Regions from separate parts of the Streptomyces sp. NPDC030838 genome, predicted to be linked through region 1. Evidence: riboswitches for the same ligand, from Rfam matches in the RefSeq annotation. Region 1 holds a riboswitch; each other region holds the start of a gene.

Region 1 (2,253 bases):
CGACGCGGTCGAGGAAGGTGACGGCGGTGCGGACGGTGGCGTCCAGCCGCTCCCAGTCGATGTCGTCGCCGTCCACGAAGGCGCCGAGGTTGACGGACCCCAGGTTGCAGACCGCCGTCTCGCCGTCGTCGGTGACCTCCAGGATCTCCGTGCAGAGGTTGGAGGAGTGGATGACGTGGCCCGGCTCGGCGGTCTGGTTGGCGGTGCGGTTGGCGGCGTCCTTGAACGTCATCCAGCCGTTGCCGGTCTGCGCGAGGGTGCGCATCATCCGGCCGTACAGATCGCGGGCGGGGATGGTCTTCTTGGCGAGGCCGTTCTCCTCGGCCTTGCGGTACGCCGCGTCGAACTCCTCGCCCCACAGGTCGACCAGCTCGGGTACGTCGGACGGGGAGAACAGGGACCACTGCTCGTCGGCGTTCACGCGGCGCATGAACTCGTCCGGCACCCAGTGCGCGAGGTTCAGGTTGTGGGTGCGGCGGGCGTCCTCGCCGGTGTTGTCGCGCAGCTCCAGGAACTCCTCGATGTCGGAGTGCCAGGTCTCCAGGTAGACCGCGGCCGCGCCCTTGCGCCGGCCGCCCTGGTTCACCGCGGCGACCGAGGCGTCGAGGGTCTTCAGGAACGGGACGATGCCGTTGGAGTGGCCGTTGGTGCCGCGGATCAGCGAACCGCGCGAGCGGATGCGGCTGTACGACAGACCGATGCCGCCGGCGTGCTTCGAGAGGCGGGCGACCTGGTGGTAGCGGTCGTAGATGGAGTCCAGCTCGTCCTTGGGGGAGTCCAGGAGGTAGCAGGACGACATCTGGGGGTGCCGGGTACCCGAGTTGAACAGCGTGGGGGAGGAGGGGAGGTAGTCGAGGCGGCTCATGAGCCCGTAGAGCGCCGCGACCTCCTCCAGGGAGCGGATGGTGTCGTCCTCGGCGAGACCGGCGGCGACGCGCAGCAGGAAGTGCTGGGGCGTCTCGACGACCTTGCGGGTGATCGGGTGGCGCAGCAGATAGCGGCTGTGCAGGGTGCGCAGGCCGAAGTAGCCGAAGCGGTCGTCGGCGGTGCGGTCGACGAGGGCGTCGAGACGCTCGGCGTGCAGCCGGACGAACTCGGCGGTGCGGTCGGCGATCAGGCCCTCGCGGTGGCCGACGGCGACGGACTCGGTGAAGGACGTGACGCCCTGCGAGGCGGCCTCGGCGGTGATGCCGATCGCCAGCAGCCGGGCGGCGAGCCTGCTGTAGGCGGGGTCCTCGGAGATGAGGCCGGCGGCCGCCTCCGTGGCCAGCTCGCGCAACTCCGCCTCGTCCGCGTTCGCCGACCGTCCGCGCAGCGCGGCGGCGGCGACCCGGCCGGGGTCGGCGTCGGGGAGGTCGGCGGTCAGCTCGGTCAGGGTCCGCAGCAGCGCGGCGCCGGGACCGTCGTCGTGGGACGGGACCGCTGCTGAGGCCGGATCTGCGGGCGCGATGGTCACGTGGGGCTCTCCCTCGCTCGGCAAGGGGCCTACGAGGGCAGGGGGCAGCTCACGAGCGCACGCGGCGTCGCGTCCACCGGCCCATTCCGCGAGGCCCGGACGTCAGGGCACACCGGCCGGACGGCCGGGTGCGCTGTCGGCAGGTCCTCGGACTGAACAGGCGTGCAGATGCACGCAAGTACACCGTTGCGGGACAGTTCCGGATTCGCACCGGATTCCCCTGCGGCGACAGCGAGCATGAGCATACATCTTGTGCCGGGCTGTCGTGCCACCCCCAGATGTTGTGTCGGGGTGGCTTCAGAGCGTCAACTCGTAGGTGAGCAGAGTGATGTCGTCCAGCTCGGGGATCGGGTTCCAGTCCCGCTCCGGGGTGCGGACGAAGCCCAGGCGCTCGTAGATGCGGTGGGCGGTGCGCATGGTGCGCTGGGACGACAGGACGACGCGGACGCAGCCCGGCGTGGCGCGGGCGCGGTCGACGCAGGCACGCACCAAGGCCTCGCCGGCTCCGCGGCCACGGGCCTCGTGGGCGACCGCCAGCATGCGTATCTCGGCCTCGCCCGGGCCCGCGACGTCGGCCATGGGGCCGCCCGACGGGACGAAGGTCACGCCGCCGAGGACCCGGTCCCCCTCCACGGCGACCAGCACCTTGGCGGCGGCGGCCCGCTTGGCCACGTCCCTCAACTCGGCCAGATAGGCGTCGCTCGTCCCGAAGTCGAGCAGGCCGTCCCGGAGGTAGGCCTGGGCGGTGATCTCGGCGAGGGCGTCGTACTCGGCGGGGGCGACGGGGCGGATGACGA
Region 2 (2,253 bases), on a different contig from region 1:
CAGCACGGGGTTCATCAGCGCGGTCGGCTCGACCCGGCAGGCCTGCGCCTGCATGGCCTGCGCCCGCCCGATCTCGGCACCCTCGCGCGTGACAAAGGAGTTGAGGGACATGTTCTGCGCCTTGAACGGCGCGACTTTGACGCCCTGTCGCACCAGCCACCGGCAGATCCCGGCGGTGACGACGCTCTTGCCGGCGTCGGAGGTGGTACCGGCGACGAGCAGACCACCGTTCATCGCTTACGCCCCTTCCTGATGAGGCGTGCGCCCGCGCACACGCCGAGCGCGAGCCAGCTCACGCGCCGGGAGAGCCGTACGGCCCGTCGGATGTCGTTGACGTGGACGGCGCGCCCCGCCTGGTTCAGCACGGGCCGGTGCTCCACGCGCCCCCCGTACGACAGCGTCCCGCCCAGCCGCACCCCGAGCGCCCCCGCGAACGAGGCCTCCACGGGCCCGGCGTTGGGGCTCGGATGCCTGGCGGCGTCGGCCCGCCAGGCATGCACGGCCCCGCGCGGATCGTCACCGGCGAGCGCGGCGAGTACGGCGGTCAGCCGCGCCCCCGGCCACCCGGCGAGGTCGTCGAGCCGGGCGGACGCCCACCCGTAACGCCGATACCGGGGCGACTTGTGCCCGACCATGGCGTCGAGGGTGTTGACGGCCCGGAACCCGAGCAGGCCGGGCACGCCCCCCACGGCCCCCCACACGAGCGCGCCCACGACGGCGTCGGAGGTGTTCTCGGCGACGGACTCGACGACGGCCCGGGCGATCCCGTCGGCGTCCAGCGCCTGCGGATCCCGCCCGCACAGATGGGGCAGCCGCTCCCGGGCGGCCTCGATGTCGCCCGCCTCCAGCGCCCGCCCGATGGCGGTGGCCTCGCGCGCGAGCGAGGTGCCGCCGACGACGGCCCAGGTGGCGGCGCCGGTCAGCGTGACGGAGGCGGCGGGGGAGGACCGTACGACCCGCGAGGCCACGGCCCCCAGGGTGATGGCGCCACCGGCGCACACCACGGCGTGCAGGACGCCCCGCCCCCGGTGGTCGCGGTACAGGACACGTTCGACGGCGGCCGCGGCCTGCCCGAACGCGGCGACCGGATGCCCGCGGCGCGGATCGCCGAGGAGCAGATCACCGAGGAGACCGGCGGCGGCGCCGTACGCGAAGACGCGATCGGCACGCATGGGACTCAGCCGACCGTGGGGACGGGGGGGAGCCTTCTGGAGTTCCTCGATCGGCAGCCGAGCATCGCGTTATGTCCTCACTCAGGGTGTCCGCGCCCTGGTTCGACGAGACCGGCGGTGAGAGTTCCTGGCTCCCGGGGGTTGTCCTTCCCCGGTCACAGTGGCGGGACCGCGCCGGATTCACACCGGGCTTCCTCTCCTGCCGCCGTACATGGCTCCGGCAGTCCACCACGCGGTCGGAACGGCCGTCAACTTGCCGTTGACCTGCGAGGGGGGAGTGTGCAGAACCCCACATGCCCGGCACCGGCCCGCGCTCCTCCCCGTGCGGGTGGCCTTCCGTGAAGCCGGTTGCGGGGGAGGCGGGGGGCGCCTCCAATACGTCGTGCGAAGTGCTACGAGGTGTGGGGAACTCGGCGAAAACGTATGAGCATTGATGAAGCGGGCGTACCGGGGGCGGCGGCGCGTTCCCCGGAGGGCCTCGGCGCGGCGGTGGTACGGGTGTGCGGCGGCGATGGGCGCCGCGTCGGGACCGGGTTCCTGCTGGCGCCCGGGACGGTGGCCACCTGCGCGCATGTCGTCGCGGACGCGCTGCGCACGGACGCTGGTTCGCCGACGCCGCCCACGTCACCGGTGACCGTGGAATTCCCGCTCCTGCCCGGCACGGTCACCTACGAGGCGTCGGTGACGGCCTGGCGGCCGGTGGCGGGGGACGGCAGCGGGGACATCGCCCTGCTGCGGCTGCCGGAAGGCGCACCCGCCGGAGCGGTCCCGCTCGCCGGCACCGGCGACGTCTGGCACCACCGCTTCCGCATCCTCGGCTTCCCCGCCACCGCCGAGCACGGCGCCTGGATCGGCGGACGGCTGCTCGGCGCGGTGGGCCAGGGCTGGATCTCGATGGAGACGGACGGCAGCACCGGCCACCGCATCGGCCCCGGCTGCAGCGGAGCGCCGGTCTGGGACGAGGAGGTGGGCGCGGTCATCGGCATGACCGTCGCCACCGACCGCGGCGCCTCGGCGGTGACGTCGTATCTCATCCCGGCGGCCACGTTGCTGGACCTCCGGCCAGGCCTGCGCCGCTGCC
Region 3 (2,253 bases), on a different contig from region 1:
CGATCGGCAGCACGCGCGCTCAGACCCCGGACTCGCGCTCGGCGCCCGCGGCGGCGTCCTGCGGCGCCAGGGTCTCCCGCCGGGCCAGGGCGCGCTGTTCGCCCTGCCGCCGGCCGCGCCGCAGACCGAAGTAGTAGGCCAGGACACCCGCGCCGATCGCCGCCTGGACGGCGAACAGCGCCGACTCGATCTCCCCGGACGGCGGCTCGTACAGCGGCGAGAACCACGGCTCGTAGTCCGGGTCGATCTCGGTGATCGCCGTCTCCGCCTGGGCGTCGGCGCCCGTGAACGGCTCCTTCTCGTCGTCGCCGAGGCCGAGTGCCAGCGGCAGTACGGCGAGCGCGACCACGACGAGCAGCAGCAGAACGTTGATCTTCGTGTTCCGGCTCATCACGCCACCGCCTCGGTCCCGGCCGGCTTCGTCTCGGCCCGCTTGCCGGCCACCAGCACGCCCAGCCGGGTCAGTTCGCCCTTGCTCGACTGCACCAGCAGCCGCATGACCAGTACCGTCAGCAGGCCCTCGCTCACCGCGAGCGGGATCTGGGTGATGGCGAAGATGGAGCCGAACTTGCCGAGCGCGCCCAGGAATCCGCTGCCCGGGTCGGGGAAGGCGAGCGCCAGCTGGACGCTGGTGACGCAGTAGGTGGACAGGTCGGCGACGAACGCGCCGAAGAACACCGCGACCATGAGCGGCACCTCGTACCGCCGCAGCAGCTTGTACACGGCGTATCCGGCCCACGGCCCGACGATCGCCATCGAGAAGACGTTGGCGCCGAGCGTGGTCAGCCCGCCGTGGGCGAGCAGCAGCGCCTGGAAGAGCAGCGTGATGGTGCCGAGCACCGCCATGGCGGGCGGCCGGAACAGGATCGCGCCCAGACCGGTGCCGGTGGGGTGCGAGCAGCTGCCGGTGACCGAGGGCAGTTTGAGCGCGGACAGGACGAAGGTGAAGGCTCCGGAGGCGCCGAGCAGCAGCGTGCTCTCGGGATGCTCACGGACCTCACGGGTCAGGGATCGGACGCCGTGGACGACGAAGGGCGCGGACGCGACGCCCCAGGCGACCGCGTGCGCCGGAGGCAGAAAACCCTCGGCAATGTGCATGGCTCGAACAGACCCTCTCCAGCACCTCGTGGATGGTTGACGCGCCTTGGCCGGTCTCCTGGCTGACGGGTACCACCGCCCGAACTCCGCCTTCCCGGGTCCCGAAGGACCCAGTGGCTGCCCGTGAGGGCCGGAGCCGGACTTCCCGATCACAGTGGCGAGGGCCGCACCGGCATCACACCGGATTTCCCGTTCACCAAGGCGTGGTGACAGTAATGCCCGGCTCGGGGTGGTGACAAGCGCACCCAGGGGGCGCCCGGCGGCACCGCCCGGTCACCGGCGCACGCCCCTCGTGGGACCCGACGGCCAATCGCCCCGAAGGGACTGGGGCGTCCACCCGTCACCGCGGCGGCGCCACCGACCGCCGGACCACGAACTGCGTGCTCAACACCACATGGTCGTCCCCCGGAAGCCGCTCCTCCCGGTCCAGGGCCAACCGGACCGCGGTACGGCCCAGCTCCTCGTACGGCACCCGCACGGTGGTCAGCGCCGGGGTCAGATCGGCGGCGAAGGGCACGTCGTCGAAGCCCACCACCGACACGTCCCCCGGCACGTCCAGACCGGCCTCGCGCAGCGCGGCCAGCGCGCCCAGCGCCACCATGTCGGTGCCGGCGAGGACGGCGGTGAAGTCCCGCCCGGCGCGCAACGCGTCCCGGGTGCGCAGATATCCGGACGTGCGGGTGTACGTGCCGGGGACGTCGGACTCCTCCTCGTACGGCACACCGTGCGCGCGCAGCGCGTCCCGGAAACCGGCCGCCCGCTGCCGGGCCGTGCTGTGCCCGCGCTCCCCGCCGAGGAAGAGGATCCGCCGGTGCCCGGCGGCCAGCAGATGCGAGGCGGCCTGGAAGGCCCCGCCCCGGTTGTCGTACTCCACGACCGTGGCCGGCACCCCGGCGGGCAGCGGCGGGCGTCCGACCAGCACCAGCCGGGACCCGGCGGCGTCCAGCGCGGTGGCGTACCCGGCCATCCGCCGGTGGTAGGCGTCGTCCGTCACGGCACCGCCGACCAGCACGACCGCCGCCGCGTGCTGCTCGCGCATCAGCTGCACGAGATCGTCCTCGCGGGACACGTCACCGTGCGTCGCGCACACCAGGCTGAGCCGGCCGCGCGCGGTCGCCTCCTGCTCCACGCCCGCCGCGACATGGGCGAGCGAGG

The links. A riboswitch is a leader RNA that binds a small molecule or an ion and turns the genes downstream of it on or off. The one in region 1 is predicted to bind cobalamin.
Region 2: another riboswitch for cobalamin. It lies ahead of ACZ42A_RS33950 (cobalamin biosynthesis protein); the one in region 1 lies ahead of ACZ42A_RS32940 (ribonucleoside-diphosphate reductase subunit alpha).
Region 3: another riboswitch for cobalamin. It lies ahead of ACZ42A_RS05695 (energy-coupling factor ABC transporter permease); the one in region 1 lies ahead of ACZ42A_RS32940 (ribonucleoside-diphosphate reductase subunit alpha).

The regions. Positions count from the first base shown of each region.
Region 1 is NZ_JBVIED010000016.1:187,413-189,665, reverse strand. It holds gene ACZ42A_RS32940 (ribonucleoside-diphosphate reductase subunit alpha) at 1-1,456, opposite strand, end outside; cobalamin riboswitch at 1,578-1,701, opposite strand; gene ACZ42A_RS32935 (GNAT family N-acetyltransferase) at 1,754-2,253, opposite strand, start outside.
Region 2 is NZ_JBVIED010000017.1:166,410-168,662, forward strand. It holds gene ACZ42A_RS33945 (cobyric acid synthase) at 1-234, opposite strand, end outside; gene ACZ42A_RS33950 (cobalamin biosynthesis protein) at 231-1,172, opposite strand; cobalamin riboswitch at 1,275-1,417, opposite strand; gene ACZ42A_RS33955 (nSTAND1 domain-containing NTPase) at 1,596-2,253, shown strand, end outside.
Region 3 is NZ_JBVIED010000001.1:1,256,531-1,258,783, reverse strand. It holds gene cbiQ (cobalt ECF transporter T component CbiQ) at 1-13, opposite strand, end outside; gene ACZ42A_RS05700 (energy-coupling factor ABC transporter substrate-binding protein) at 20-391, opposite strand; gene ACZ42A_RS05695 (energy-coupling factor ABC transporter permease) at 391-1,098, opposite strand; cobalamin riboswitch at 1,130-1,314, opposite strand; gene ACZ42A_RS05690 (LacI family DNA-binding transcriptional regulator) at 1,439-2,253, opposite strand, start outside.